3 regions of the Streptosporangium sp. NPDC002721 genome follow, and region 2 is predicted to be linked to each of the others. Evidence: predicted binding sites of a transcription regulator. Region 2 holds the regulator's gene; each other region holds the start of a gene.
What was found. Region 2 encodes LexA, which represses DNA repair genes until DNA is damaged. Its sites were predicted from a motif close to TCGAACANNTGTTCGA; they were not measured.

Region 1 (10,299 bases), on a different contig from region 2:
CGATCTTGTCCACCCGGTGCAGCCCGGCCAGTTCCTCGGTCACCGCGGTGAACGCCACCGGGTCGGCGAGCAGGGGGGTGATGTCCTTGAACAGCACCCCGGGCTGCGGGTAGTCGGGCACGTCGCGGATGCGGTCGAGGATCAGGCTGCTCAGGTCGGTCATGGTCGGCGCTCCTGTGGAGGTCTGGGGACGGCGGAGGGGCTGGGGAGGGGGAAGGGCCGGGGAGGGCTGGGGAGGGCGCAGGGAACCGGGAGGCGCAGGGAACCGGGAGGTACGGAAAACGCCTCCGCTCCCGGGTACGGGGAGCGGAGGCGCGGATGTGCCCGTGCTTACTTCTTCTTCCGTTTGTCACCGGCGGAGGCGGCCGTGGCCGTGGCGGCGCCGTTGGAGGCTCCCGCGGTGACCGGCTGGCGCACCGTCTTGACCCCGGAACTCCCCCCGTGGGCGGCGAGCCTGCGGGCGAGCGCCTGGTAGCGCGGCTCGCGCTCCTTGAGCGTGACCAGCAGCGGCGTCGCGACGCACAGCGAGGAGTAGGTGCCGACGATCATGCCGACGAACAGCGACAGCGACAGGTCCTTCAGCGTTCCCGCGCCGAACAGCGTGGTACCGATGAACAGGATCGCCGCGACCGGCAGGATCGCCACCAGGGTGGTGTTCAGCGACCGGATCAGCGTGTGGTTCAGCGCGTTGTTGGCGGCCTCGGTGTAGGTGAGCTTGGAGGTCGTGCCGAGCTTGGCGGTGACCTCCTTGATCATGTCGAAGACGACGACGGCGTCGTACAGCGAGTATCCGAGGATCGTCAGGAAGCCCAGCAGGGTGGCCGGGGTGACCTCGAAGCCGGACCAGGCGTAGACGCCGGCGGTGATCACCAGGTCGTGCAGCAGCGCCACGACGGCGGCGAGCGCCATCTTCCACTCGAAGGCCATCGTCAGGTACAGGATGATCGCCAGCATGAAGACGATCAGTCCGATGACGGCCTTGTTGGCCACCTGACCGCCCCACGAGGCGCCGATGACCTGCAGGTTGACCTGGTCGGCCGGCAGCTTGAACTCGGTGGCGACCGCCTTCTGGACCGCGGTGACCTGGTCGGCCGGGAGGCTCTCCGTGGTCACCCGCCAGCCGTTCTGGGTCGTCTGCGCGATGACCTGGTGCGCACCGGCGTCGGTGAACGTGGCGCGCACCTGCTCGATGTTGGCGGTCGGCGCCTTGAAGGAGAAGACGGACCCGCCCTTGAACTCCACGCCCAGGTTGAGGCCGTTGAAGACCAGACCGGCGATGGAGATCACCAGCAGAACTGCGGAAAGGGAGTACCAGAGCTTCTTGCGGCCGACGAAGTCGACGTCGACCTCGCCCCGGTACAGCCGGCGCGCGATGCCGGACATCAGGCCTCCTGCGGAACGGTCTTGGACGCGACGGGGGCCTCGCTCATGCGCTCGGCGTCGAGCCCGGAGAGCTTGTGCCCCTTGGCGAAGAACTTCAGCCTGGCCAGCATCGCGACGAACGGCTTGGTGAACATGAAGACCACCGCGATGTCGATGAGCGTGGTCAGGCCCATGGCGAAGGCGAACCCGGCCACACCGCCGACCGCCAGGAAGTAGAGGACCACGGCGGCGATGAACATGACGGCGTCGGCGATGAGGATCGTCCGCCGGGCGCGGACCCAGGCGACCTCGATGGCCGTGCGCAGCGAGCGCCGGCCCTCCTTCATCTCGTCGCGGATCCGTTCGAAGTAGACGATGAACGAGTCCGCGGTGATACCGATCGAGACGATCAGTCCGATGATGTGCGGCAGCGAGAGGCGGAAGCCCGCGAACGCGCCGAGCAGCACGACGGACTGGTAGGTGACGATCGTGGCCACCACGAGGCTCAGCACCGACACGACGCCCAGGCCGCGGTAGTAGAGCATCGAGTAGATGACGACCAGCAGCAGGCCGATCGCACCCGCGATGAGGCCGCCGCGCAGCTGGTCGGCGCCCAGCGTGGAGGAGACCTCCTCGATGGAGCTCTTCTCGAACTTCAGCGGCAGCGCGCCGTACTTGAGCTGGTTGGCCAGCTCGTCGGCCGTCACCTGGGTGAAGCTGCCGGAGATCTGCGCCCGGCCGCCGGTGATGGGCTCCTGGATGACGGGCGCGGAGATGACCACGCCGTCGAGGACCATGGCGACCTGGTTGCGGGGGGCCTGCGAGTTGAAGGCGGTGGTGGTGACCTTCGACCACTGGTCGGGGCCCTGGCCCTTGAAGGCGAGCTGGACGAGCCACTCACCGGTGGTCTGGTCGACGCCGGAGGACGCGCTGTCGATCGAGGTGCCGGTCACGGCCGCCTTGTCCAGCACGAACTTGGTGCTGCCGTCCTGGCTGCAGCCGACGTACTGCTTGTCGGGCGCGTCCTGGGCACCCACGCCGGCGTCCTTGGCGCAGTCGAGCGTCTCGAACCGCTTGAGCGCCGCGGGGTCGATCCCGGCGGTGTCGACGCCCGCCATGGGGTCCTCGGGCGCCGCGGGCGGGGCCGTCGGCGGGGCGCTGGCGTCGGGGGCCGCGCTGCTGCCCGGCTTGGCGGACTTGTCGCCGCTCGGCTCGGCGGAGGGCGCGGTGGTGGCGCCGGGGCTCGGGTTGGTGAGCGCCGACGACAGGGCGCGCCCGGCCGGGGTGGCACCCGTGTCGGGCGCGGCGGTCGCGTCCGGCCTCGGGGTCTCCGACCCGGCGGGCTTGGACTCCTTGTTCCCCTTGCGCCCGGAGGCGCTGGGCGTGGGAGTCGGCGTCGGCGCCTGGGTGGAGAGCTGCCCCGGGGGCGGAGGCGACCCGGCCCCGATCGCCAGCACTTGGCGGAACCTCAGCTCCGCGGTGGTGCCGACCAGCTTGACGACTTCCTCCTGGCCGGCTCCGGGAACGGAGATGACGATGTTGTCGCCGGATTTGGCGACCTCGGCGTCGGAGATGCCGCTGCCGTTCACCCGCTCACGGATGATGTTCACGGCGAGGTCGAGGCTCTCCTGCGAGGGAGCGCTCCCGTTCGGCGTGACGGGCTGCAGCGTCACGGTCGTGCCGCCGGCGAGGTCGAGGCCATACTCCGGCGTGTACGCCTTGTTGAGGAGCATCGCCCCGCCCATGGCGAGAATGATCGCCAGAAGCACCAGGAGCATGCGCCCCGGTCTGCTCTGGCCGCTGGTCGGTCGGGCCACTGGTCGTCAGTTCTTTCGGTTATAGGGGGTTGGAGGTGAGGCCACTCACGGCTTCTTGCTCGTCGTGTCGTGGTCTGCACCCTGCTGTTCCGCCGTCACCACGACATCGTGGTCGACAGCCTTGACATTCTCCTCCTCCGCGTCGTCAACCGGAACCAGGACACGGCCGATGGCCGCCTTGACCCAGCGGGTCTCCACGCCGGGGGCGATCTCCAGGATCACGTCGTCGGCGTCGATGGCCACCACGGTCGCGAAGAGACCCGTCGTGGTCATGACGCCGGTGCCCGGCGTGAGACTGTTCTGCATCTTGACCTGCTCCTGCTGCCGCTTGCGCTGCGGCCGGATGAGCAGGAAGTAGAACACCACGACCATGAGAGCGATCATGATCAGGCTCGAATAGTTGCCGCCCACAGGGCCGCTCCCTCTCTTGAGATTGACCGGCGGAAGCCGGACGTCACATACGGCCACGCCGCTCAGCACGTCAGCCTACACAGCCATCCAAGGCTGGGAGTTTAGGCGAGCTGTTAAGAGCGCGGCAACGAAGTCACGTTCAGGCGCGCAGGGAAGTTCCCATTTCGATACAGTTGTCATCGATCTGTGATCAATCCTGTACGACTTCCCTACCGACTCCCAACGTTAGACGCGCCCGGGATCATCCTCAAGATCGATGAGGAACGAGGCGCCGAAGGCGTCCGGCGGGGGCACCAGCCCCAGATGGGTCCAGGCCGCCGCGGTCGCCACCCGGCCGCGGGGGGTGCGGGCCAGCAGCCCCTGCCGCACCAGGAACGGCTCGGCGACCACCTCGACCGTCTCCGGCTCCTCCCCCACCGCGACCGCCAGCGTCGACAGGCCCACCGGACCGCCGCCGAACTTGCGCAGCAGCGCCCCGAGCACCGCCCGGTCGAGCCGGTCGAGCCCTTCGGCGTCGACCTCGTAGAGGTTGAGCGCCGCGGAGGCGACGTCCCTGGTGACGACGCCCTCGGCGCGTACCTCGGCGAAGTCGCGGACCCGGCGCAGCAGCCGGTTGGCGATGCGGGGGGTGCCGCGGGAGCGGCCGGCGATCTCGCGGGCGGCGTCGCCGGGGAGCGTGACGCCCAGCAGGCGCGAGGAGCGGTGCAGCACCTTCTCCAGCTCGTCGACCCCGTAGAACTCCATGTGCGCGACGAAACCGAAGCGGTCGCGCAGCGGCGCGGGGAGCATGCCGGCCCGGGTGGTGGCCCCGACCAGGGTGAACGGGGCGATCTCCAGGGGGATGGCGGTCGCCCCCGGCCCCTTGCCCACCACGATGTCGACGCGGAAGTCCTCCATCGCGAGGTAGAGCATCTCCTCGGCGGGCCTGGCCATCCGGTGGATCTCGTCGATGAACAGGACCTCGCCCTCGGAGAGGGTCGACAGGATCGCCGCGAGGTCGCCGGCCCGCTCCAGCGCGGGCCCGGAGGTGATCCGGAGGGGCACCGAGAGCTCGGTCGCGATGATCATCGCGAGGGTGGTCTTGCCCAGCCCGGGGCCGCCGCTCATCAGCACGTGGTCCGGCGGCCGGTCGCGCCGCAGCGCGCTCTGCAGCACCAGCGACAGCTGCTCGCGCACCCGCGCCTGGCCGATGAACTCCTCCAGCCGCTTGGGCCGCAGGGCCGCCTCGATGTATCTCTCGTCGCCCTCGGCGTCCGGCGACACCAGATCACGGTCGGAACTCACGCCGCCCCTCCCCTGCTCGCCGCGTCGCGGAACCGCCCGAGCCCTTCGGGCACCGCGCGACGGCTCCTTCCGGCATCTCCCGGCGTACGTCCCCCTGCGGCGCGTTCGTCCCTCATCGCACGCTCGGCGCGCGCAGCGCGGCCTTGAGCAGGGCCCCTCATCGCACGCTCAGCGCGCGCAGCGCGGCCTTGAGCAGGGCCCCCACCTGCGGGGTGCGGCCCTCGGCCAGCTCGGCGTCGGCCTGCGGCTCGACGGCGGCGACCGCCTCGTCGGCGTCTCGCCCCGAGTAGCCCAGGCCGACGAGCCCGGAGTGGACCTGGGTGCGCCAGGCGGGCGCGACGGCGCGGCCGTCGAGCGCGGCGCTGACGGCCTCCTCGGGCGTGCCGAGCTTGTTCTTGAGGTCGACGATGATCCGCTGGGCGCCCTTCGGGCCCACCCCGGGGACCCTGGTCAGCGCCTTGACGTCGGCGGAGGCCACCGCCACCCGGAGCGCGTTGGGGGTGTGCACGGCCAGCATCGCCAGGGCGACCTTGGGGCCGACCCCGCTGGCCGTCTGCAGCATCTCGAAGATGCCGCGCTCGTCGTCGGTGGAGAAGCCGAACAGGGTCAGCGACTCCTCGCGGACCACCAGCGAGGTGGCCAGCCTGGCCTCCTCGCCCGTCCTGAGCGTCGCCAGCGTGCCCGGCGTGCAGTGCACGAGGACTCCCACCCCGCCGACCTCGACGACCGCCCCGCCGGGCGTGAGCGCGGTCACCTGTCCTCGCACCGAGGCGATCACCTGGCGCCTCCTCTCGGGTGTCCGGCCCTGCCGCGGTCGCGGAAGTAGGCGGCGGGGGTCGTGGTGGCGCCCGCCGCCTTCGCGGCGGCCTCGGCCAGCCTGCTCTGGGCCCCGCCCCGCCACACGTGGCAGATCGCGAGGGCGAGCGCGTCGGCCGCGTCGGCGGGCTTGGGCATGGCGTCCAGCCGCAGCAGGCGGGTCACCATCGTGCCGACCTGCTGCTTGTCGGCCGTGCCGCTGCCGGTGATCGCGGCCTTGACCTCGGAGGGCGTGTGCAGCGCGACCGGCAGGCCCCTGCGGGACGCGCACAGGATCGCCACGGCGGAGGCCTGCGCGGTGCCCATCACGGTCCTGAGGTTGTGCTGGGCGAAGACCCGCTCCACGGCCACCGCGTCGGGCCGGACCTCGTCGAGCCACTGCTCGATGCCGGCCTCGATCGCCACCAGCCGGGCGCCGATCTCGTCGTCGGCGGGGGTGCGGACGACCCCGACCTTGACCAGGCTCAGCGGCGCGCCGGGCCGCCCCTCGACGGCGCCGAGCCCGCACCGGGTAAGCCCGGGATCGACCCCCATCACCCGCAACTCGGGCAACCGCACCGACACGCCTCCGCTCGCCGAACACCTGTTCGGTGGCAGACTCTACCGCTTGGGAGCGGCCCGCGCACGGCTCTCCCCCCGGCCCGTCGAAGGGCCCGTTCGACGGGCTCGCCGACGGGCACTTCGACAGGCCGGGGCGGGTTCCCGGGTCACAGGTGCTGGGCGGCGGGTTCGGTGTCCTCGTCGCTCTTCCTGTCCCGCAGCCGGTCCAGGCGGTTCATCACCGGCGAGGCCGAGATGCCGTGGATCGCCAGCGAGGCCAGCACGGTGAAGGCGACCACGGCCCACAGCTCCTCGGCCGGTACGCCGAAGTCGGCCTGGCCGAGGGCGTAGGCGAGATAGAACAGCGAGCCGATGCCGCGGATGCCGAAGAACGCCGTCGCGACGCGCTCGCGCGGCCCCGCCCTGCCGCCCAGCTCGGCGAGCCACCCGGTCAGCGGCCGGATGACCAGCAGCAGCAACAGGCCGACCGCGGCGCCCTGCCAGGTGAGCGCGGACAGGCCGCCCACCGCGACGAAGCCGCCGAGCAGCACGATCAGCCAGGCGGTGAACAACCGCTCGATCTGCTCGATGAAGCCGTGCAGCACCCCGTTGTAGCCGTGGCTGCGCTCGGCGGCCCTGATGGTGCAGGCGGTCACGAACACCGCGATGAAGCCGTACCCGTGCACCAGCTCGGTGAGGCCGTAGGCCAGGAACGTCGCGGCCAGCGCCACGAAGCCGTCGCGGTGCTCGGCCAGCCGCAGGTCGGACTTCTGGGCGCGGAAGAACAGCCGCCCCAGGCCCTTGCCGATCAGCAGGCCGCACACCACGCCCGCGGCGCACCGGTAGAGCAGGTCCACCAGCGTCCACTCGGCGATCCAGCCGACGCCCCCGCTGACGGCGAGCGCGATCGCGGCGTACACCAGGGGGAAGGCCAGGCCGTCGTTGAGACCGGCCTCGGAGGTGAGGGTGAAGCGGACCTCGTCGTCGGCCTTCTCCGAGTCGACGGGCTCGCCGACCTGCACGTCGGAGGCGAGCACCGGGTCGGTGGGCGCGAGCACCGCGCCCAGCAGCAGCGCCGCCGCCAGGGGCCAGCCCAGCAGGCCGTACGCGGCGGCGGCCACGGCGAGGACGGTCAGCGGGAGCGTCCAGCCCAGCAGGCGCCAGGTCGAGGACCAGTCGCGCCGCCCGAAGGGCCGGTTGATGGCCAGCCCCGCGCCCATGAGCGAGATCAGCACGCAGATCTCGGTGGCGTGCTCGATCAGCGCCCGGTGGGCCACCGGATCGGGGTCCGGCAGCTCCAGGGGCAGCGCGTAGAGGAGGAGGCCGCCCAGCAGGCAGGCCAGCGGGAGCGAGAAGGGACGCCGGTTGAGAAGCCGGGGCAGCGTGGCCGCGAGCAGCGCGGCGACGCCCGCCACGGCAAAGATCAGGTCAGGATTGCCCATTGTCCGCGTGATATGCCCGTGACCACACGGACAAACCTCGCGGACAATACGAGATCACACCGTAACCACCTGGGTCAGGCGTCGAGCTTCTCCATGACCTCGTCGGAGACGTCGAAGTTGGCCCAGACGTTCTGCACGTCGTCGCTGTCCTCCAGGGCGTCGATCAGCCTGAAGACCTTGCGCGCGCCGTCCTCGTCGAGCGGGACGTTCATCGTCGGCATGAAGCTGGACTCGGCCGAGTCGTAGTCGATCCCGGCCTCCTGCAGGGCCTTGCGGACCGGGACGAGGTCGGTGGCCTCGGAGACGACCTCGAACTGGTCGCCCAGGTCGTTGACCTCCTCGGCGCCCGCGTCGAGGACCGCGGTCAGCACGTCGTCCTCGCCCAGCTCACCCTTGGGGACGAGCACGACGCCCTTGCGGTTGAACATGTAGGACACCGAGCCGGGGTCGGCGAGCGAGCCGCCGTTGCGGGTCAGCGCGACGCGGACCTCGGAGGCCGCGCGGTTGCGGTTGTCGGTGAGGCACTCGATCAGCACCGCGACGCCGCCGGGGGCGTACCCCTCGTACATGATCGTCTGCCAGTCGGCGCCGCCGGCCTCCAGGCCGCCGCCGCGCTTGCGGGCGCGCTCGATGTTGTCGATCGGGACCGAGCTCTTGCGCGCCTTGGTGATGGCGTCGTACAGCGTCGGGTTGCCGTCCGGATCGGGGCCGCCCGTCCGGGCCGCGACCTCGATGTTCTTGATGAGCTTGGCGAACAGCTTGCCGCGCTTGGAGTCGAGCGCGGCCTTCTTGTGCTTCGTCGTCGCCCATTTGGAGTGGCCGGACATCGCCTAGAGCTCCCTCACCATCTCAGCGAAATATGAATGCACACCGACATCCCCGGTAAGTTCCGGGTGGAAGGACGTGGCGAGCAACGGTCCTTGGCGGACCGCGACGATCCTATCCCCAGGTTCGGCCAGCGCCAGCACTTCGACGTCCGAACCCACGGATTCGACCCAGGGGGCGCGGATGAACACGGCCCGCATGTCGCCGCGGCCGGCGAAGTCGATGTCGGCCTCGAAGGAGTCGACCTGGCGGCCGAAGGCGTTTCGGCGCACGACCATGTCGATGCCGCCGATCGTCTGCTGGCCCTCGATCCCGCCCTCGATCCGGTCGGCCAGCATGATCATCCCGGCGCAGGAGCCGTAGGCGGGCATGCCCGCCTTGATCCGCATCCGGAGCGGTTCGAGCAGCTCGAAGGTCTCGGCGAGCTTCCACATCGTGGTGGACTCCCCGCCCGGGACGACGAGGCCGTCGACCGCCTCCAGCTCGCGGGGGCGCCGTACGGTGACCGCTCTGGCACCCACCGCCTCCAGGCAGCGCACGTGCTCGCGCACGTCTCCTTGCAGCGCGAAGACTCCGATCGTGGGGACGCTGGTCACCGATGGTCCTTCCGTGCGGGTGAATTGCCCCTTCAGCGTATGGCCACCGCTCGCGGGGCCCAAAATCCCGGCCGGACGCGGCACGGGCGCCCCGGCGAGGATCCGCCGGGGCGCCCGTGGCGGTGGGCGAGGGTCAGGGGCGCTTGGTCTCCAGGTCCACGGTCTCCTGGATCCAGTCGACGGCCGGGGTCCTGGCGGCCGAGGGGTCGACCGGGCGCAGGTAGGTCCGCTGCACGCCGGGAACCCGGTCCTCGACCACGAAGGTCGCCTTGGTGTGCGCCGCCGCGCCCGGCTGCGTCACCTGCGGCAGCACCTTGAAGTCGGCGGTGAGCAGGTCGCGCTCGATCCGGGTCATCACGTAGCCGCGCTGGTTGTTGTAGAACTTCAGGTGCGGGTTGATCGTCAGGTACGGGTGGGTCGCCGGGTCCGAGTCGAGGCCGTCGCCGCCCGTGGTGATGGACGAGGCGACCAGCTCGGAGCCGACCGTGCGGGTGGTGGGGTCGTCGTAGTCGAGCTTGAGGTCGCTCGCCCAGTGGGCGTGCACGTCGCCGGTGAGCACCACGGGGTTGCGCACCTCGGCGTCCACCCAGCCCTGGGTGATGCGCTGCCGCGAGGCGACGTAGCCGTCCCAGGCGTCCTGGCTGGTGATCTTCGCGGGCCCGGCGTTGTTGTCGCGCTGGGCGAAGAAGACCTGCTGGCCGATCACGTCCCAGCGCGCCCCGGAGTGGCGCATGCCCTCCAGCAGCCAGCGCTCCTGGGCGTCTCCGGTGATCGAGCGGGCGGGGTCGACCGCCGCCGGGCAGTCGTCGTAGCCGTCGCCGCAGCCCTGGTCGCTGCGGTACTGGCGGGTGTCGAGCATGTGGAAGGTGGCCATCCTCCCCCACCGGACGCGCCGGTAGAGCTGCATGTCGACGCCCCGGGGGATGGAGGCGCGCCGCAGCGGCATGTTCTCGTAGTAGGCCCGGAAGGCCGCCTCACGCCGGGCGAGGAAGTTCGGCTGGGGCACCTCGGGCTTCTCGGGCACCTCGTCGGCCCAGTTGTTGTCCAGCTCGTGGTCGTCCCAGACGACCAGCCAGGGGGCGGCGGCGTGCGCGGCCTGCAGGTCGGGGTCGGTCTTGTACTGGGCGTGCCGCTGGCGGTAGTTGGCCAGGCTCTCGGTCTCGGGCCCCTCGTGGTGGCGGATGTTGCCGCCGGGGATGGTGTAGG
Region 2 (10,299 bases):
GGGCCTGCCTCCGGAGGAGGGGCCGCCGCCGGGTGAGGTCTGCCACGAGGAGCCGTTGCCGCCCTGCGGCTCGTCCTGGGGGCGGGACGGCCGGGCACCGGAGCCGAGGGGGTCGTTCGGCCGCGAGGGCGACGGCTCGGCAGCCTCCGGCCATGCCGAAGGCAGGTGGGACTGGCTGGACTGCTCCGAGGCCATGCTTTCCTTACCTCCCGCGCGGGTGCCCGAATTAGGCGTATTGGGCATGGTCTCACGTGAGACGGGGGGGCTCGCAGGGAAACCGGAGAACGCCCCCCTGAACTGGAGTCCGGTGGGGTCGGTCGGTGGATCCTGCATGGGCAGGCCGACCTCCATCGGATCCGGGCCCTGCCCCGGCTCTGCTGAATGTGCCACGGTTAAAAGAGTAAACGCGAGAGACATACGAGGTCACAACAGGCGTATAGCCATCGAGTCTCGTTCTCCCGGCCGGTGCGGAAACCCCCATTCTGCCGAGCCGGCCGGATCCTGTCCCCCGGTTGTCGTGATCGGCCCCGTTTTCCCTGGCCACGAATACGGCTTGCGGGCTGCGATAGTCTTGGTCTATGCGTGCCGCGACCCTGCTTATCGGGCCGCATCGGCGTCCCCGTCCCTGAGCGCCCTGCCGATGCGGCTGCCCTCCGCGTGAGCGGGGGGTTTTTGTATTGGGCCGGACGGGTCAGACCATCCACGCAGACACACCCCGAGGAAACCGACGTGAGCGAGCGAGCCGACATGCAGAGCGACGAGCAGCACTATGACCCGCAGGCCCTGCAGGTCAAGTGGCAGCGCAGGTGGGAGGAACTGGACCCCTTCCGGGCCTCCGACGACCCCGCCGACCCGCGTGAGCGGCGCTACATGCTCGACATGTTCTCCTACCCCTCGGGCGACCTGCACATGGGGCACGCCGAGGTGTTCGCCCTGGGCGACGTCATCTCCCGCTACTGGGTCCAGCGCGGCTACAACGTGCTGCACCCCGTCGGCTGGGACTCCTTCGGCCTGCCCGCCGAGAACGCCGCGATCAAGCACAACGCGCACCCGGCGGAGTGGACCTACGCCAACATCGAGACCCAGGCCAACTCCTACAGGCGCTACGGGATCTCCTTCGACTGGTCCCGCCGCCTGCACACCAGCGACACCTCGTATTACAAGTGGACCCAGTGGCTGTTCAACCGCTTCTTCGAGCGCGGCCTGGCCTACCGCAAGGGCGGCCTGGTCAACTGGTGCCCCAACGACCAGACCGTGCTGGCCAACGAGCAGGTCAAGGACGGCAAGTGCGAGCGCTGCGGCGCCGAGGTCGTCCGCCGCGAGCTGACCCAGTGGTATTTCAAGATCACTGACTACGCCGACCGGCTGCTGGACGACATGGCCCTGCTGGAGGGCGGCTGGTCCGAGCGCGTGCTGACCATGCAGCGCAACTGGATCGGCCGGTCCGAGGGCGCCGACGTCAACTTCGTGATCGAGGGCCGCGACGAGCCGGTCACCGTCTACACCACCCGTCCCGACACCCTGTACGGCGCCACCTTCTTCGTGGTCGCCCCGGACGCGCCGCTGGCCGAGGAGATCGTCACCGACGACCGGCGCGAGGCGTTCGAGGCCTACCGGGTCGAGGTGTCCAAGCTGTCCGACATCGACCGGCTGTCCACCGAGAAGGAGAAGACCGGCGTCTTCCTGGGCCGGTACGCCGTCAACCCGGTCAACGGCGAGCGCATGCCGGTCTGGGCGGCCGACTACGTGCTGTCCGACTACGGCCACGGCGCCATCATGGCCGTGCCCGCGCACGACCAGCGCGACCTGGACTTCGCCCGCGCCTTCGACCTGCCGGTACGGGTGGTCGTGCACACCGGCCTGGCCGACCCGGGCGAGACCGGCATCGCCACCAGCGGTGACGGCGCGATGGTCAACTCCGGCCCGCTGGACGGCCTGGGCAAGACCGAGGCGATCCGGAAGATCATCGAGGTGCTGAGCGAGCGGGGCACCGGACGGTTCACGGTCAACTTCCGGCTGCGCGACTGGCTGCTGTCGCGCCAGCGCTTCTGGGGCTGCCCGATCCCGATCATCCACTGCGCCGACTGCGGCGAGGTGCCCGTCCCCGACGACCAGCTGCCCGTCACCCTGCCCGACATGCGCGGCGAGGCCCTGGCGCCCAAGGGCGTCTCCCCGCTGGCCTCGGCCGAGGACTGGGTGAACGTCTCCTGTCCCAAGTGCGGCGGCCCGGCCAAGCGCGACACCGACACGATGGACACCTTCGTCGACTCGTCGTGGTACTTCCTGCGTTACGTCGACCCGGCGTACGAGGACGGTCCGTTCGACGTCGAGCGCGTCCGCCGGTGGGGCCCGATCGACCAGTACATCGGCGGCGTCGAGCACGCCGTGCTGCACCTGCTGTACGCCAGGTTCTTCACCAAGGTCCTGCACGACATGGGGATGATCGACTTTGTCGAGCCCTTCACCCGCCTGCTGAACCAGGGGCAGGTCATCAACCAGGGCAAGGCGATGTCCAAGTCGCTGGGCAACGGCGTCGACCTGGGGCAGCAGATCGACGCCTACGGTGTCGACGCGGTCAGGCTGACCGTCGTCTTCGCCGGGCCGCCCGAGGACGACATCGACTGGGCCGACGTCTCACCGGCGGCGTCGCAGAAGTTCCTGGCCCGCGCGTTCCGCGTGATGGCCGAGGCCGGAGCGGCCTCGGCTCCCGGCGCGGACGTCACCGCCGGAGACCTGAACCTGCGCAAGGTCGTCCACCACACCATCGACGAGGTCACCAAGCTGGTCGACTCCCACCGCTTCAACGTCGCGGTGGCCCGCATGATGGAGCTGACGAGCGCGACCCGCAAGGCCATCGACTCCGGCCCCGGCGCCGCCGACCCGGCGGTGAGGGAGGCCGCCGAGGCCCTGGCGGTCATGCTGTCCCTGGTCGCGCCGTACGTGGCGGAGGAGGGCTGGGAGCGGCTGGGGCACTCCGCCTCGGTCGCCACCGCGGGCTGGCCGGTGGCCGACCCGGCGCTGCTGGTCCAGGAGTCGGTCATCTGCGTCGTCCAGGTCGCGGGCAAGGTGCGCGACCGGCTGGAGGTCTCCCCGGAGATCTCCGAGACGGACCTGGAGGCGCTGGCCCTGGAGTCGGAGAAGGTCCGGCCCTTCCTGTCCGGCGCGCCGCGCAAGGTGATCGTCCGCGCGCCCAAGCTGGTCAACATCGTCCCGTAGGCGGGCGGGTGAGGCCCTGAGAACGCCGGATGGGTGGTGTCCCGATGTCGGGACACCACCCATCCGGCGTGTCGCGCGTCCTCCGGCGTGTCGCGTGGAGGCTGGAGGCGCGGGCGTGGAACTCGTGTCAGGACGCGGCGTGTCCCGAAGGTGGCCGCTCACCGCTCGCTCGGCGGGTGCGGGGAGCGGTCCGTGGCCTGCCCTGGGCACGCCCGCGTCAGAGCCTGCGCAGGACCCGTGGCCCGGAACTTGCGGAGGCCCGTGGCCCAAGCGTGCGGCCGTGGCTCAGAGCGTGCGGCCGTGGCTCAGAGTTTGCGGAGGACCGCGACGACCTTGCCGAGCACGGTGGCCTCGTCACCCGGGATCGGGTCGTAGTTGGGATTGTGCGGGACGAGCCAGACATGGCCGTCCCTGCGCTTGAAGGTCTTGACCGTGGCCTCGCCGTCGATCATCGCCGCGACCACGTCGCCGTTGTCGGCGACCGGCTGCTGGCGTACGACCACCCAGTCGCCGTTGGCGATGGCGGCCTCGATCATCGAGTCACCGGTCACCTGGAGGAGGAAGAGGGTGCCCTCGCCGACAAGCTGCTTGGGCAGGGCGAAGACGTCCTCGATGCTCTCCTCGGCGAGGATGGGACCACCGGCGGCGATCCGGCCGACCAGGGGGACGTAGGCGGCGGTCGGGCGGCTGACCGGGGTCTCGTCCTCACCGGAGTCGGGATCCACCCACAGCACGGGCTCGCCGGGAAGGCGGACCTCCAGGGCGCGGGGGCGGTGCGGGTCACGCCGCAGGTAGCCCTTGCGCTGCAACGCCGTCAGCTGGTGCGACACGCTGGAGGTGCTGGTGAGCTGCACCGCCTCGCCGATCTCCCGCATGGACGGCGGATAGCCGCGCTGCTGCACGGAATCGCGGATGACCTCAAGGATCTTCCGCTGCCTGGGGGTGAGGCCAAGGGAGTCACGCCTTCGAACCGCCAGGTCGCTGGCGGCCGAACCGTTCTCGTTGTGCTGGCTCATACGAACTCCTCGCCTCCCGGTCTGTATCTGACACGTCGCACACAGCGACCATACCTTGGCCGAAGATCATATTCAAACAATTGTTCGAATGTCCTCGAAATCGGCGACGCTGTGGTGTACAACATCGTACGGGAGTTCGATCGACATCGTGTTCGATTCGCCGATCTTTCTTCGACATGTGTTCGGCCAGGTCGAGGGGATGGGGGTCACCATGAAACCGACCACGACGACACCGCGATCCAGGACCGCGCCGAGATCCCGGACGGCGCAGAGATCATCGGAGGCGCCACGCCTGAGGCTCGTGCCGCCCCCGCGCCCGGAGCCGGATCCGGAGCCGGGCCCCACGCCGGAGCCCGCACGAGGGTCTGAGGCGGGGCTGGGACGGAAAGCGGCGCGAGAGTCCGAGGCGAGGCTGGGGCGGAAGGTCGCACGAGGGGCTGAGGTGGGAGCGGGGCCGGAGGTCGCGCGGGGCTCCACGGTGGAGCCGGGACAGGGGGCCGGGCAGGGCTCCGGGCGGGCGTCCGGGCGAGGGGCCGGCCGGGGGGCCGAGCGGGCGCCCGGGCGTGAGCCGAAGCAGGGGCCGGGGCGCGAGCCGAGACAAGGCCTGGGGCGCGAGCCGAGACAAGGGCCGGGGCGGGAGGCGGGGCAGGGCTCCAAGCGCGAGCCGAGACAGGGCCCGGGGCATGAGGCGGGGCAGGGCTCCAAGCGTGAGGCGGGGCGGGCGTCCGGGCGTGAGCGGGGGCGGCGAGCCGGCCGGGAGTCAGGCCGGGGGCCTGGTCGAGAGCCGGGCCGCGAGCCGCGACGAGGGGGCAACCGGGAACCCGGGCGCGCAACCGTGCGTGGAGCCGGACGCGCGTCCGGGCAGGGGAAGGCGCGGGGGGCGGTGGTGGTGCCCGTGGTGCGGGCTCACCGTTCCGGCGCCACCCGTCCGGCGGCCGTCCGGCGGCCGCTCCGGCTCACCAGGCGTGGAAGGATTGTGGTGGTGGCGGCGCTCGCGCTGTTCACCCTGGGGGTGCTCTGGATCGGCGGGCGCATCGACATGGCCTCCGCGGGCGGGCGGCCCGATCTCGAGGGCCTGCCCCGGATCACGGTGCACGCGGGCGACACGCTGTGGGAGATCGCGGACGCGTTGACGGAGGAGGCCGACGCCGGCCCGACGGTCCGTCGCGTCATGGACCTCAACGGGCTGTCCGGCCCCGAGGTCCGGCCGGGGACCCGGCTCTACCTCCCCGAGGGCCTCGTCCGCTGAGGGAGGCCGGGGCCCGAGGGCCTCGTCCCCGAGGCGGGGCCGGGAGGTCTAAGGTCTTTGTCTTCGAGGGGGCCGAAGGGGCGGAGTCCTGTCCTTCGCGGTAGGGCCGGGAGTCCTGTCCCGCGTAGCGGGGCCGGGGGGTCTAGGGTCCTTGTCTCCGGGGGGACCGAAGGGCCGGGGTCCTGATTCCCCGTGACGGGGCCGAGGCGGTGGCGTACGTAGGGGAAGGGCCCGAAAGGGTGGGGGAGAGGTGTGGCGGGGCGTCCCGTCTGACGGATCGCCCGGGGCGTGTGTGAGGGAAGGGGCGTCCGGGACGAGAGGGGTCCCGCCCGGCGGCGACACGCCGCGATGTGAGGGCTGATCAGCGACTTCGTCCCGCAAGGTCGTTTCAACTTGCGTTCATGGTCGCGCACTTCTACGGTTGGACCACAACATCTAGTGGCTGCATCGCAACTCATCACCACAGCTTGTGGTTCCATTACCGCATCTCGACTATTCGAAGATGTGTGCGCGGACGCCTGGGCGTGCGCGCCGTGGGTAGGTGAGACAGGTCGGCCGTTCCGTTAGTTCAAGGAGGCGACACGCGTGCACTGTCCGTTCTGTCGCCACCTGGACACGCGCGTCATCGACAGCCGGGCCACCGAGGACGGTGGGGCCATCCGCCGCAGGCGCACGTGCTCGGAATGCGGGCGCAGGTTCACCACGCAGGAGACCGTCCTGCTCATGGTGAGCAAGCGCAGCGGCGTGACGGAGCCGTTCTTCAGGGAAAAGGTGATCGCCGGAGTCCGGCGGGCCTGCCAGGGGCGTGCCGTCGGCGAGGACTCCCTGGCGCAGCTGGGCCAGCGGGTCGAGGAGAGCATCCGGGCCACCGGGTGCGCCGAGATCGCGGCCCACGAGGTCGGGCTGGCCATCCTGGGCCCGCTCCGCGAGCTGGACGAGGTGGCGTACCTGCGGTTCGCCTCCGTCTATCGGGGGTTCGAGACCCTGGCCGACTTCGAGGCGGAGATCGAGCGGCTCCGGGCGGAGCGCTCCACCGAGCAGGACTGATGCAGACCCCGGGCGCCGGGGGTTGAGGCGGCGCGTTGGTGTGGTCCGATTCGTGGGCTCTGCGGAGCCCCAGGAGGGGGAAGTCATGACGGAGACTGTCGGCGCGGTGGCACGTGGGAGCAAGAGGCCGCGCAAGGGCCTGAAGATGAAGCGCATCTTCACCACGCCAGGTGTGCATCCCTATGACGAGCTGACCTGGGAGCGCCGTGACGTCGTCATGACCAACTGGCGCGACGGCTCGATCAACTTCGAGCAGCGCGGCGTCGAGTTCCCCCGGTCGTGGTCGGTCAACGCCGCCAACATCGTGACCACCAAGTACTTCCGCGGCGCGGTCGGCACCCCGCAGCGCGAGTGGAGCCTCAAGCAGCTGGTCGACCGGGTGGTGGGCGTCTACACGCGTACGGCGGTCGAGCACGGCTACTTCGCCACCGACGAGGACGCCGAGATCTTCGACCACGAGCTCAAGCACGCCCTGGTCAACCAGGTCTTCAGCTTCAACTCGCCCGTCTGGTTCAACGTCGGCACCGCCTCGCCGCAGCAGGTCAGTGCCTGCTTCATCCTGGCCGTCGACGACCAGATGGAGTCGATCCTCGACTGGTACAAGGAAGAGGGCGTGATCTTCAAGGGAGGGTCGGGCTCCGGCGTCAACCTCTCCCGGATCCGTTCCTCCAAGGAGCTGCTCTCCAGCGGCGGCACCGCCAGCGGCCCGGTCTCCTTCATGCGCGGCGCCGACGCCTCCGCCGGGACCATCAAGTCCGGGGGCGCCACCCGCCGCGCCGCCAAGATGGTCGTCCTCGACGTCGACCACCCCGACATCGAGGAGTTCGTCGAGACCAAGGCGCGCGAGGAGGACAAGGTCCGCGCCCTGCGCGACGCCGGGTTCGACATGGACCTGGGCGGCAAGGACATCGTCTCCGTCCAGTACCAGAACGCCAACAACTCCGTGCGCGTCTCCGACGAGTTCATGCGCGCGGTGGAGAACGGCGAGGAGTTCGGCCTGCGCGCCCGCCTCACCGGCGAGGTCATCGAGAAGATCGACGCCAGGGAGCTGTTCCGCAAGATGGGCAAGGCCGCCTGGGAGTGCGCCGACCCCGGTGTCCAGTACGACGACACGATCAACGACTGGCACACCAGCCCGGAGACGGGCCGCATCACCGCCAGCAACCCCTGCTCGGAGTACCTGCACCTCGACAACTCCTCGTGCAACCTGGCGAGCATCAACCTGCTGAAGTTCCTGAGGGACGACGACACCTTCGACATCGCGAACTTCGTGAAGATCACTGAGCTGGTCATCACCGCGATGGACGTCTCCATCACCTTCGCCGACTTCCCGACCCAGAAGATCGACGAGACCACCCGCGCCTACCGCCAGCTGGGCATCGGCTACGCCAACCTCGGCGCGCTGCTCATGGCCACCGGCCACGCCTACGACTCCGACGGCGGCCGGGCGGTCGCCGGGGCCATCACCTCGCTGATGACCGGCGTCTCCTACCGCCGCAGCGCCGAGCTGGCCGCGGTCGTGGGCCCGTACGACGGCTACGCCCGCAACGCCGACGCGCACAAGCGGGTCATGCGCAAGCACAACGACGCGAACGACGCCCTGCGCACGTTCGACGAGATCGACGGGGCCATCCACCGCGAGGCCTCCCGGCAGTGGACCGAGTGCCTGCGGCTCGGCGACCGGAACGGCTACCGCAACGCCCAGGCCTCGCTCCTCGCGCCGACCGGCACCATCGGCCTGATGATGGACTGCGACACCACCGGCATCGAGCCCGACCTCGCCCTGGTCAAGTTCAAGAAGCTCGTGGGCGGCGGCTCCATGCAGATCGTCAACCAGACGATCCCCCGCGCGCTGCGCCGGCTGGGCTACCAGGAGGAGCAGGTCGAGGCGATCGTCGAGTTCATCGCCGAGCACGGCCACGTCGTCGACGCCCCCGGGCTGCGGCGCGAGCACTACGAGGTGTTCGACTGCGCGATGGGCGAGCGCGCGATCGCCCCGATGGGCCACGTCCGCATGATGGCCGCGGCCCAGCCGTTCCTGTCCGGAGCGATCTCCAAGACGGTGAACCTTCCCGAGTCCGCGACGATCGAGGACATCGAGCAGGTCTACATGGAGGGCTGGAAGCTCGGCCTGAAGGCCCTGGCCGTCTACCGCGACAACTGCAAGGTCGGCCAGCCCCTCTCGGCCTCGGGCTCGGGCAAGAAGACCGAGGAGAAGGCGGCTCCGGCCGAGCCGGAGATCCAGGTCGTGGAGATCAGCCGCCCGACCCGGCGCCGGATGCCGAACCAGCGCCCCAGCACCACCACCCGCTTCACCGTGGGAGGCGCCAAGGGCTACATGACCGCCTCGTCCTACCCCGACGACGGTCTCGGCGAGGTCTTCCTGAAGATGTCCAAGCAGGGCTCGACCCTCGCGGGCGTCATGGACGCGTTCTCGGTGGCCATCTCCATCGGCCTGCAGTACGGGGTGCCGCTGGAGACGTACGTCGGCAAGTTCGTCAACATGCGTTTCGACCCGGCCGGCATGACCGACGACCCGGATGTGCGTATCGCCGCCTCGGTGATGGACTACATCTTCCGCCGTCTGGCCCTGGACCACCTGCCCTACGACGACCGCGCCGCCCTCGGGATCTTCTCCGCCTCCGAGCGCGCCGCCCAGCAGCGCGGCGAGGACCCGGCCCCGATCCACACCACCGACGAGGTCATCGCCGAACTCGCCACCTCGGCCCCCATCGAGACGGCCTCCATCGAATCGGCCCCCGTCGAGGAGCCGAAGGCCCGCCCCGAGGCGGTGCCCGTGGAGACCCCGCGCCGCACCGGCTCCCTGGAGTCCCACCAGGGCCGCACCGCCGACGCGCCGCTCTGCATGACCTGCGGCACCAAGATGCGCCCCGCCGGCAGCTGCTACGTCTGCGAGGGCTGCGGCTCCACCAGCGGCTGCAGCTGATCCTCCCGGGCGAGAGAGCAGCGCCCGTGTAGTGCCTGGTGACGAAGGGGGCCGGAGTCGACTCCGGCCCCCTTCCGGCGTTCGCGGGAGGTCATGCGGACGATCGTGAACAGGCCTGGAGCGAGGAACGGGATTCCCTCCAGGTTCGAGGAGCTTTTCTGTCCACGGGGGTGCGGGGAGCCTTCGAGGCTCTATGGGGTGCCGGAACCTGGGGTGCCGGAACCGACGACATGGCGCTTCGGCCGGTATGCCCTCTCGTCTCGATGTGACTGATTTCGAACGTGGGTGTTCACCTGGCGCCGTGGGCCTGGCGCCACTGCTCGGCCGCCCGCAGCATCGCGTGGCCGACGTGGTCGAAGAAGTCGCCGATGTCCCGTAGCCGGGTCCCGGCGGGTGAGGCGGCTCCGAGCGTCGCCGCCCCCTCGCGGGCGAGGTCGGCGAGCAGCGTGTTCTGGCGGGCGCTGGCCATCCAGCCGCGGAACCAGGCGTCGGCGTCGATGACGTAGCGGTCGCGCCGCCGGCGGGGGTCGCGTTCGCGGCGGATCAGCTCCTGCCGTTCGAGCTCGCCGACGGCCTTGGAGATGGAGGCGGGACTGACCCGCAGCTTGCGGGCGAGCTCGGCCGCGGTGAGGCTGCCGCTGTCGGTGAGGTAGAGGCCGGCGAGGACGCGGGCGCTCATCCGCGACAACCCGGTGTTGATCATGATTTCGGTGAACCGCTCCTCCAGGTCGCCGACCGCTTCACGGCCACGTTCCCCGGGGGCCGGTGGACGTCTGCGGGCGCGTTCCCGGGTGGCCTGGTGCGCCTGGTCGGCCCGGTAGCGA
Region 3 (10,299 bases), on a different contig from region 2:
GGGCGGGCGTGCGCAACATCCTCGCCGTGCGGGGCGACCCGCCCGGCGACGTGACGGGCGAGTGGGTGCGCCACCCCGAGGGCGTCCAGTACGCCGAGGAGCTCGTCCGGCTCATCCGCCAGTCGGGCGACTTCTGCGTGGGCGTGGCCGCCTTCCCGTACAAGCACCCCAGGTCGGCCTCGATCGACTCCGACACCGAGTACTTCGTGCGCAAGTGCCGCGCGGGCGCCGACTACGCGATCACCCAGATGTTCTTCCGCGCGGAGGACTACCTGCGGCTGCGCGACCGGGTGGCGGCCAGTGGCTGTGACACGCCGATCATCCCCGGCATCATGCCCGTCACGCAGATGAGCACCATCGCCAGGTCCGAGCAGCTCTCCGGGGCGCCGTTCCCGCCGGAGGTGGCCGAGAGGTTCGCGGCCGTCGCCGACGACCCGGCCGCCGTGCGCAGCCTCGGCATCGAGCACGCCGCCGAGCTCTGCCAGACCCTGCTCGACGAGGGCGTGCCCGGCATCCACTTCATCACCTTCAACCGCTCCAGCGCGACCCGCGAGGTCTTCCAGGCCCTCGATCACACGTCGCAGCCCGCTCCGCTGTCCGTCTGACGCCGCGGTGTCCCCCCGGCGGCCTGCCCGGCCGCCAGGGGCTCGTCGCGGGCGTACGCGGTGCGCCCGGACCCGGAGGGCATCCCGCCGGCGGGTGCCCGGAGTCGCCGTCCGGTGGCTCAGCCGCCCAGCGGCAACGGGGTCCCGAGGATCGCGTAGCGCTCGTTCCCGCCCGGGAAGACGAACTGCGTGAGCAGGTCCACGAAGCCGATGCTCCGATAGAGGTGCCGGGCCGCGGTGGGCTGGTCGCGGGTCGACAGCACGGCGGTGCGCTCCAGGCGGCCCGCGCACATACCCGTGATCATCGCCCGGCCGATGCCCTTCCCCTGGTAGTCGGGGTGGACGTGGATCTCGGCGAGCTCCAGCGCGTTGCCCAGCCAGCCGCGGGCGCTGCCCTCGCCGTGTCTCTCCACGAGGGCCCGCCTGACCACGTCGTGCCACCACTGGCCGGGAACCCCGTGGAAGCCGTAGGCGATGCCCACCGGCGTGCCGTCGGCGAGCTCGGCGAACAGGCAGGTGAAGGCGGGATGGGTGGCGTGGTTTCCCATGATGAGCCTGCGCCCGGCGATCTGGTCGGCGGGCGGGTTCATCGCCTCGGTGTAGACGCGGAGGACCGCGTCCAGCCGGAGTGTGAACTCGTCGGGGCCGATCCGTCGCAGTCCGATCACGCGTCGCACCCTAGCAGGGCGGACGTGGCGCGGGTCGGCGCGAGGCGCGAGAGCGGTGCCCGGTGCTCTCCCCGAGGCGCGGGAGCGGTGCCCGGCGCTCGCCCGGAGGTTTCCCGGCCGCTCCCGCTCTCCTCGCGGACCCGCCCGCGAGGAGCCTGACCGGCCCCTCGCGGCTCGCGCGACGGCGTGCGGACCTCGCCCGGCACCGCGCCATGGTCACGGCGTCTCGTGCGCAGGGTGTTTCAGGAGTGCAGGGTGTTTCGGGAGTACGGGGTGTTCTGGGAGTACGGGGCTCAGGCGACGCGGGGAGTCTTCACTCGACCTCGACGGGGACCCCGCCGGTGATGCGGACGAGCTCCTCGAAGGAGGTCGGGAAGACGGTGTGCGGATGGCCGGCGGCGGCCCAGACGACCTCGTGCTTGCTCAGCCAGGTGTCGACCAGCGTCCTGACCGGCGCGGGGTGGCCGATCGGGGCGACGCCGCCGATGACCTGGCCGGTGGCCGCCCGTACGAAGGCGGGGTCGGCGCGCTTCACCTTCGCCACGCCGGCCGTCCTGGCGATCAGGCCGGTGTCGACCCGGTGGGCTCCGCTGGTCAGCACCAGGAGCGGCTCGCCGTCGGCGTCGAATATCAGGCTGTTGGCGATGGCGCCGACCTCGCAGCCGAGCTGCGCGGCCGCGGTGGCGGCGGTCGGAGTGGCCTCCGCGAAGATGACGATCTCGCCGGGAACGTCGTGCTCGCGCAGGACGGCGGCGACCTTCTCGATGTTCGGATGCAACTTTTCTGGCACGCGGCCACTCTAAACAGATTGACCGTTGATTGCCGCTTCATAACCGGCGTCCTGCACGGGGAAGCCGTGCGCTATGGTCCCTTGACCCGATCCATAGTGATATGAGGAGTTGATTGAAAGTGGGGGTTGGACAGCGGCGGGGAGTGGCCGCACTGATGACGGCGGGGGCCGTACTCCTCTCTTCCGCGGGCGTCACCCTTTCCGCGGGCGCCGCCGCGGCCCAGACCTCGGCCTCCCCGGTCTCCTCGGCCGTCACGGCGGGCACGTCCGGCACGGCGACGGGGGCGAGCCCGTTCGCCGCACCGGGCAAGACGCTCAAGCTCGGCGCGAAGGGCGCCACGGTGAAGGTGCTCCAGACCCGGCTGGCCGAGCTCGGCTACGCCCCGGGCAGGATCGACGGCCGCTACGGCGGGGCGACCCTGGCGGCGGTCTGGGCCTTCCAGAAGGTCAACGGCGTCACCCCGACCAGCACCGTGGCGCGCAGGACCTGGGACGCCCTGGAGGCCCCGCTGGCGCCGAAGGTGCTCGTCCCCAACGGGAAGCCGACCCGGGTGGAGGTCAACCTCGCCAAGCAGGTGATGGTCCTCTACGTCGGCGGCGCGGTGAAACTGATCAGCCACACGTCCTCCGGCAGCGGCGTCTCCTACTGCGAGACGGCCACCTGGGAGGGCAGGTCGCAGCGCTTCTGCGGTGACGCCCGCACGCCGACGGGCGACTACAAGACCACCTGGCGCAGGGACGGCTGGCACAAGTCCTACCTGGGCCAGCTTTACAACCCGATCTTCTTCAACGGGGGCATCGCCTTCCACGGCGCGCTCTCGGTGCCGCTGGCGCCCGCCTCCCACGGTTGCGTACGGCTGCCGATGCACGTGGCGGAGGTCCTGCCCGGCCTGCTCGGTACCGGGGTTCCGGTGCACGTCCGGGGCAGGTTCGTCCGGTAGGGCGGTCGAACAGGCGATCCGGCGGGAGTGACCCCGCCGGTCGTGAACCGGGCCCCGGGAGACGGTGATCTCCCGGGGCCCTTTCGTGTCCACTCACGCGTTGATTTCTCCGGGGCCTCGCATTTCGGCACGTGCCGGCCTTCCGGTGCTCTTTCGCGCTCCCGCGTCGATCTCTCCGGAGCCTCGCGTGTCCCTGCACGCAGACCTTCCGATGGCCCTTCGCGCGCTCCCGTGCTGATTTCTCAGGGCGTCGCGTGCTCTTGCGCGCCGATCTCCCCAAGGTCCTCCGCGCACCCACGTACCGATCTCCCGGTGGCCCTTCGCGCGCTTACACACCCGAAGATCGAACTTTTGTTCGCCGTTTTACTTGACAGTGTTAGTGATCGAATTTATGTTCGATGTGATGACACGGGGCTCGCGGCTCGTGTCCTAGGGCGGCCGATCAGGTCCTCGTCGTCGGCGGAGACGATCGGGCCAGGTCAGGACGGGCGGGGAGAGGGGAAGCTCCTCGTCCGGCCGTCCGGTGGATTTGTCGGTGGGGTCTGCGAGTGTGATACCACCGGCGAAAACGCCGGAGCCGCTTGCGACCAAGGAGGCTGAAGCACTATGATCCCTCGGCTCAGCGATTCCGGTGGGCCCCGGTTGTCCCCCACGGTGCGGGCGCACCTCACAGACGCGCGCGACTGCCTCGAAGAGGCCGCCGCTGCCCGGACCTCCGCCGCGCGTTACGTCGCGGCCCACCTCGCCGCGCTCAGGGCGGCCGCTGCCGTCCTGGCGGCCCGTCCCCGTCCGATGCAGGGCCGCAGGCGCAGGCTGCGCAGCGCCTGGGAGCTGCTGCCCGAGGCCGAGCCCCGCCTGGCCGAGTGGGCACCCTACTTCGAGACGAGCGCGGCCAAGCGGGCCGCCGCCGAGGCGGGCCTGACCCGCACGGTGTCCTCGCGCGACGCGGAGGAGCTCGTCTCCGAGGCGGAGCGTTTCGTCACCACCGTGGAGAGGCTGCTCGGCGTGCCGAGCCAGCCCATGCTCCCCGGCCAGGTCCCTCTAGCCGGTTAGAGCCGGAGCGGCTTCCCGTTCGGGGGCGCCGTTCGGGCTCACCGGCGCCGTCCCCGTACGTCCCGGTGCCACCGGTCCTCCCGGGCAGGCGCGGGACGTACGGGGACGTTTTTCGCGTCGCCCGCCCCCGGGCCACCCGTCCTCAAGCGGCCCGTCCGCAAGGTGCCCGTTCGTACGTCGCTCGTCAAGCGACCCGTCTTCAAGGCGCCCGTTCGTACGCCGCTCGTCCTCGGGCGGGTCGTCTCCATGTCGCCCGTTCCCGTGCCGGCCGCTCTCACGCCGCCGTGGAGTTCTGGCGGGCGGCGCGGTGGCGCAGCAGGAGCATGGCGGCGTCGTCGCCCAGCGGCCTGCCCACGTGGCCGAGCAGGTCGGCGCGCAGGGCGTCCAGGGAGCCCTGGGGGTCGTCGCCGTCCAGCAGGTGCGCCCGCTCCAGCAGCGGGTAGAACTCGCCCTCCCCGTCGCGCGCCTCGATGACCCCGTCGGTGTAGAAGAGGACCTGGTCGCCCGGCTCGAACGGGATGTGGTGCGGCTGCGGCTCATTGGCCTTGAGGGCGCTCATGCCCAGCGGGAGCGCCTCGTCCGGCGGGTCGGCGAACCAGATCCCGCCCTCGGCGTCGAGCACCATGGGCGCCGGGTGGCCGCAGTTGATGACGGTGATGGTGGAACCGCCGCTGATCTCGGCCAGCACGGCGGTCACGAACTGCTCGCCGGACAGCTCGCGGGTCAGGGCGTTCTCCAGGCGCGCCACGACGCCCTGGAGCGTTCTCTCGTCGTGGGCCGCCTCCCGGAAGGCCCCGAGCACCACCGCGGCCGTCTCCACGGCCTCCAGGCCCTTGCCCTGGACGTCTCCCACGATGATCCGCACCCCGTGCGGAGTGGTGACGACCTCGTACAGGTCGCCGCCGATCCTGGCCTCGGCCGTGGCGGAGGTGTACGAGACGGCCACGCCGATGCCCGGTCCCGCGCGGCGGGGCACCGGGCGCAGCAGCACCCGCTGGGCGGCCTCGGCCACCGAGCGCACGTCGGCGAGCTGGTGCTCGTGGCGCAGCCGCCCGGCGCTGGCCAGCACGCTGGCCACGGTGACGCCGAGGATGGCGAGGAGGGTGATGTCGGTGCGGGGCATCCAGAGGATGTCGTTGTAGACGCCGAGGGCGAAGCACAGCACCAGGGCGACGACGCCGACCACCGTGGTGCGGGCCAGGCCGCACGCCACGCTGGCGAAGGCCGGGCCGAGGGCGAGCAGCGGCAGGAGGCCGGACGTGGGGCCCGAGCCGAAGTCGATCAGGGCCACCACGGCCATGACGACGAACGGCAGGAGTTTCAGGGTGTCCTGGGTCTTGGTGGTGCCGATCGAGGTCAGCAACCGCAGGAAGGCGCGCGTCTTGGTCGACCCCAGGGACGCCATGACGGCGCCGAGGCGGTTCTTCCGGCTTGATCGAGAGTGATCGAGCCGATCATCTCTCGAAGCCATGACCACCACATCTCGCTAAACGCGTGTTTGCCTTTTCCTACCACAATGGCGGTGGCCAGGGGCGGGACGAAGAGCACGTTCTGCTGAGAGCCGGGAATCTCTGCGGGGTGGGCACGCCGGTTCCGGCGCACCCACGACCGGTCAGGGGTCGTCAGAAGGACTCGACGGCTCGGCGAGCCTCCGGGTCCAGGACGCCCCAGCTGATGAGCTCCTCGGTGAGCTCGCTGGGGGACTTGTCGTAGATCACGGCGAGGGAGCGCAGGTCCTCCTGGCGGATGGACAGCACCTTGCCGTTGTAGTCGCCACGCTGGCTCTGGATGGTGGCCGCGTAACGGGCGAGCGCGCCCGCCTTCTCCTTGGGGAGCTGGGCGAGACGCTCAAGGTCGATCACAAGCTTCGGTGTCGGGCCCAGGGGGCTCGGAGCGGCCCCTCCCGGCAACAACTCCGAGACCGGCACTCCGTAGAAATCAGCCAGTTCGGCAAGCTTCTGCACGGTGACAGCACGGTCGCCACGCTCGTAGGAGCCGACGACGACCGCCTTCCAGCGCCCACGGGACTTCTCTTCGACTCCGTGCAGGGACAGGCCCTGCTGGGTGCGAATGGCGCGGAGTCGTGCACCCAGCGACTTGGCGTACTCAGACGGCATGGTGTGGCCCCCCGGCTCTGTTATGTAGTGCTCTCAACTTGATTGTGCTACCTCGCAACTTATGCCCCGTTCACCGGGTTGGCGCCCGGGGTAGGCACCTTCGGTGACCGATGCGTCGGGGTTCACCCGATAACGCCACGAGGTGTGGTTACGGACAGTGACGGTAAAGCTGTGGGCGCCTAAGGTCAAGCTGATTGGAAAAAAGATGCCGAATCCGGTCCGGTGGGATCCGCCTCAAACGCCGCACTTGTCCTACCCCGCATCGCGAAACCTCCGGTTTTTACGGCACTTCGGCAAGATTCCCGCCGCTTCTCCGGGATCCCGGGGGACGTCGTCCCCGGGCGTGGCGACGGGCGTATGATCTTGAACGGCACGGCGGCGACGCGGCGGCGGGGAACACTCGGTGCGACGGTCCCGTACGGGCGGAGGCGTGCCCGCGTGCCGGTCCGGGCCCCCGTGCCGCCCCGGCCGCCGTCCGGGTCCCGAGGGCCGGTCGTCGCGAGGGCCGACCGTCGTGAGAGGCGGCCGTTGCGAGGGGCGGCCGTTGTGAAGGGCGGTCGTCGTGAGGGACGTCAGATGCCGTCGCGTTCGAGGGGGCAGCTCATGCAGCGCGGGCCGCCCCGGCCGCGGCCGAGCTCGCTGCCCCGGATCGTGATGACCTCGATCCCGTTCTCGCGCAGGTGGTTGTTGGTGGTGGTGTTGCGCTCGTAGGCCACCACCACGCCGGGACGCAGGGCCAGCACGTTGCAGCCGTCGTCCCACTGCTCCCGCTCGGAGGCGTACACGTCCTGCTTCGCGCTGAGGACCTTGATGTCGTCCAGCCCGATCGCCCGCGCGATGGCCCGGTGCATGTCCTCCGGGGGATGGTCGGTGATCTTGAGTTCCTTCTCGTTGTCGCCGGGCTCGACCATGTAGGAGGGCAGCATGCCCAGGCCCGCGAACTTGGTGAAGACGCCGACGTCCACGTTGGTCATGACCGTGTCCAGGTGCATGAAGGCCCGCGCCTTCGGCATGTCCAGCGCGACGATCTTCGTCGCCGCCCCTCGCTTGAACAGGCTGCGCGCGAGCATCTCGACCGCCTGGGGCTGGGTGCGCTCGCTGATCCCGACCAGCACCGCGCCCCGGCCGATGACGAGCACGTCGCCGCCCTCGATGGTGGCGGGCGCCGCGGGGATGCCGGGCATCCAGACGTTGTAGCCGCCCTCGCCGGGCCGGTCGTAGCCGGGCGCGAAGGCCGGGTGGTAGCGGTAGATCGCCTCCATGTTGACGGTCTCGCGGCGGCGGGCCTTCTTCCGCATCGCGTTGATCGAGACGCCGTCGTAGATCCAGCAGGAGGTGTCGCGGGTGAACAGGTGGTTGGGCAGCGGGGGCAGGACGAAGTCGTCCGGCTTGAGCGTGTGGAAGGCGAGGCTCTTGGGGTCGGTGCCCATCTCCACCATCTCGCGCTTGGTGATGCCGCCGGTGAGATAGCGCTGGAGCACGACGGAGTCCATCGAGTCCAGCGCGTTGCGGACGGCGTCGACGGCCATCGGGCCGAAGTAGCGCTCGTCGGCGACGCCGTCCAGGATGTGCTTGCGCGCCTCGGGGATCTCCACCGTCTCGCGGAGCAGGTCGGAGAGCATGTAGACGGTGACGCCCTGGTCGACCAGGAGCTTCTGCCACTCCTCGTGCTCCTCCACGGCACGCTGCACCCACAGCACGTCGTCGAAGAGGAAGTCGTCCTTGTTCGACGGCGTGAGCCGTTTGAGGGCGAGTTCCGGCCTGTGCAGCAGGACCTGGTGGAGCCGGCCGACCTCGGAGTCGACGTGAAAGGCCATTTCTCTTCCTTCGGCTGGTGACGGGCACGGCTGGTGATGATCGATGGGGGCCGGCGGTAGGGCGGGGTCGGCGGCGGGTGCGTCTGGTGAGGGGTGTGTCCGGTGACGGTACGGCCGGTGGCGGGCTCGCCGGGAGGCCGCCGGGCCGCCCACGCCCGGGGCATGATCGTCGTGCCTTCCTCGGTGCTCGGTGCTCGGTGCTCAGTGCGGATCGGTGCGGGTCGGTGCGGATGTAAAGCGCATACCCGGAGAACCAAGGGGAAGTCAGCGAAGATCATGATATTTATCCACTTTTGAGAAGATCGCCGGGCGGATCTTCGGTGTTCGCGTGGCGGACCCCCTCTTCGGGCGAGTTGTCACCCGGCTGGTACCGTGAAGGCGTTGACTTCCTTTAAGACCCGTCCCGTGAGGCGGGAAAGGCGGTGTTTCTCCTTGGCCGAGGCCATTTCGCGTTCGCTCCCGCATGCGCCGGGCAACGCGCACGCCGTTCTAGAGGGGCCCGACATCAACCGGGCCCTCATCCGCATCTCCCACGAGATCCTCGAACGTACCAAGGGCGGCGAGAACGTCCTCCTCCTGGGCATCCCCACCCGCGGCGTCCACCTGGCCCGCCGCCTGGCCGCCCACATCAGGCAGTTCGAGGGCCGCACGGTGCCCGTCGGCTCCCTCGACGTCACCATGTACCGCGACGACCTCCGGCTGCGCCCCGCCCGCGCGCTGGGCCGCACCGAGCTGCCCGCCGAGGGCATCGACGGCAGGGTGGTCGTCCTCGTCGACGACGTCCTCTACTCGGGCCGCACCGTACGCGCCGCCCTCGACGCCCTCAACGACCTGGGCCGCCCGCAGGCCGTGCAGCTCGCCACCCTGGTCGACCGGGGGCACCGCGAGCTGCCCATCCGCCCCGACTACGTGGGCAAGAACCTGCCGACCTCCAAGTCCGAGAGCGTCAAGGTCTATCTGGAGGAGAACGACGGCCGTGACGCGGTCCTGCTGCTGAAGGAGGACGACCGATGAAGCGGCACCTCATCTCCGCGGCCGACCTGACCCGCGACGACGCCCTGCTCATCCTGGACACCGCCGACGAGCTGGCGAAGATCTCGGAACGTTCCATCAAGAAGCTGCCCACCCTGCGGGGCCGCACGGTGGTGAACCTCTTCTTCGAGGACTCCACCCGGACCAGGATCTCCTTCGAGGCCGCCGCCAAGCGCCTGTCGGCCGACGTCATCAACTTCTCCGCCAAGGGCTCCAGCGTCTCCAAGGGCGAGTCGCTCAAGGACACCGCGCTCACCCTGGAGGCGATGGGCGCCGACGCCGTCGTCATCCGCCACGGCGCCTCGGGCGCGCCGTACCGGCTGGCCGGGTGGGTACGCGGCAGCGTCGTCAACGCCGGCGACGGCACCCACGAGCACCCCACCCAGGCCCTGCTCGACGCCTTCACCATGCGCCGCCGCCTGGGCTCGCTGGACGGCAGGAAGATCACCATCGTCGGCGACGTGCTGCACAGCCGGGTGGCCCGCTCCAACGTGCTGCTGCTGGCCACGCTCGGCGCCGAGGTGACCCTGGTCGCCCCGCCGACCCTGTTCCCGGTCCAGGTCGGCTCCTGGCCGTGCGAGGTCTCGTACGACCTCGACGCGGTGCTGCCCAAGTCCGACGTGGTGATGATGCTGCGCGTGCAGCGCGAGCGCATGAACGCGGCGTTCTTCCCCACCGAGCGGGAGTACAGCCGCCGCTACGGGCTCGACCGCGACCGCGTCGCCAAGATGCCCGACCACGCCATCGTGATGCACCCCGGCCCGATGAACCGGGGCATGGAGATCGCGGCCGAGGTGGCCGACTCGCCGCGCTCGACGATCGTCGAGCAGGTCGCCAACGGCGTGACCGCACGCATGGCCGTCCTTTATCTGCTGCTCGGCGGCGCCGACCTCGGGGGAGAGATCTGATGAACGACCGCATCGGGGCCACGCGTGACGGCATCGTCATCAGGGGCGCCAGGATCCTCGGCGGCGAGCCGGCCGACATCCTGATCCGCGACGGCCTGCTGGTGGAGATCGGCCGGGGGCTGACCGGCGGCGAGACCGTCGAGGCCGAGGGGCTGATCGCCCTGCCCGGCCTGGTCGACCTGCACACCCACCTGCGCGAGCCGGGCCGCGAGGACGCCGAGACCGTCGACACCGGCACCCGCGCCGCCGCGCTCGGTGGCTACACCGCCGTGCACGCCATGGCCAACACCGAGCCGGTCGCCGACACCGCGGGCGTCGTCGAGCAGGTCTGGCGCCTGGGTCAGGAGGCGGGCCACTGCGACGTGCAG

Region 1: ruvC (crossover junction endodeoxyribonuclease RuvC) is a predicted target of LexA. The motif match lies at 6,266-6,281, and genes of this name have one in related genera.
Region 3: ACFYWM_RS00350 (SAV_6107 family HEPN domain-containing protein) is a predicted target of LexA. The motif match lies at 3,348-3,363, and genes of this name have one in related genera.

The regions. Positions count from the first base shown of each region.
Region 1 covers NZ_JBIAQI010000032.1:61,189-71,487, reverse strand. Annotated here, with positions in the region: gene ACFYWM_RS36890 (adenine phosphoribosyltransferase) at 1-163, opposite strand, end outside; gene secF (protein translocase subunit SecF) at 331-1,383, opposite strand; gene secD (protein translocase subunit SecD) at 1,383-3,140, opposite strand; gene yajC (preprotein translocase subunit YajC) at 3,225-3,590, opposite strand; gene ruvB (Holliday junction branch migration DNA helicase RuvB) at 3,816-4,874, opposite strand; gene ruvA (Holliday junction branch migration protein RuvA) at 5,032-5,652, opposite strand; gene ruvC (crossover junction endodeoxyribonuclease RuvC) at 5,649-6,233, opposite strand; gene ACFYWM_RS36855 (cation:proton antiporter) at 6,398-7,672, opposite strand; gene ACFYWM_RS36850 (YebC/PmpR family DNA-binding transcriptional regulator) at 7,747-8,499, opposite strand; gene pdxT (pyridoxal 5'-phosphate synthase glutaminase subunit PdxT) at 8,503-9,093, opposite strand; gene ACFYWM_RS36840 (alkaline phosphatase D family protein) at 9,227-10,299, opposite strand, start outside.
Region 2 covers NZ_JBIAQI010000015.1:111,331-121,629, reverse strand. Annotated here, with positions in the region: gene ACFYWM_RS22665 (hypothetical protein) at 1-195, opposite strand, end outside; gene leuS (leucine--tRNA ligase) at 748-3,216, shown strand; gene lexA (transcriptional repressor LexA) at 3,522-4,232, opposite strand; gene ACFYWM_RS22650 (LysM peptidoglycan-binding domain-containing protein) at 5,215-5,481, shown strand; gene nrdR (transcriptional regulator NrdR) at 6,067-6,528, shown strand; gene ACFYWM_RS22640 (vitamin B12-dependent ribonucleotide reductase) at 6,614-9,475, shown strand; gene ACFYWM_RS22635 (MarR family transcriptional regulator) at 9,765-10,299, opposite strand, start outside.
Region 3 covers NZ_JBIAQI010000001.1:72,963-83,261, forward strand. Annotated here, with positions in the region: gene metF (methylenetetrahydrofolate reductase [NAD(P)H]) at 1-605, shown strand, start outside; gene ACFYWM_RS00335 (GNAT family N-acetyltransferase) at 725-1,273, opposite strand; gene ACFYWM_RS00340 (YbaK/EbsC family protein) at 1,587-2,063, opposite strand; gene ACFYWM_RS00345 (L,D-transpeptidase family protein) at 2,183-3,004, shown strand; gene ACFYWM_RS00350 (SAV_6107 family HEPN domain-containing protein) at 3,611-4,057, shown strand; gene ACFYWM_RS00355 (PP2C family protein-serine/threonine phosphatase) at 4,332-5,462, opposite strand; gene ACFYWM_RS00360 (transcriptional regulator) at 5,680-6,174, opposite strand; gene ACFYWM_RS00365 (arginine deiminase) at 6,747-7,991, opposite strand; gene pyrR (bifunctional pyr operon transcriptional regulator/uracil phosphoribosyltransferase PyrR) at 8,424-9,005, shown strand; gene ACFYWM_RS00375 (aspartate carbamoyltransferase catalytic subunit) at 9,002-9,931, shown strand; gene ACFYWM_RS00380 (dihydroorotase) at 9,931-10,299, shown strand, end outside.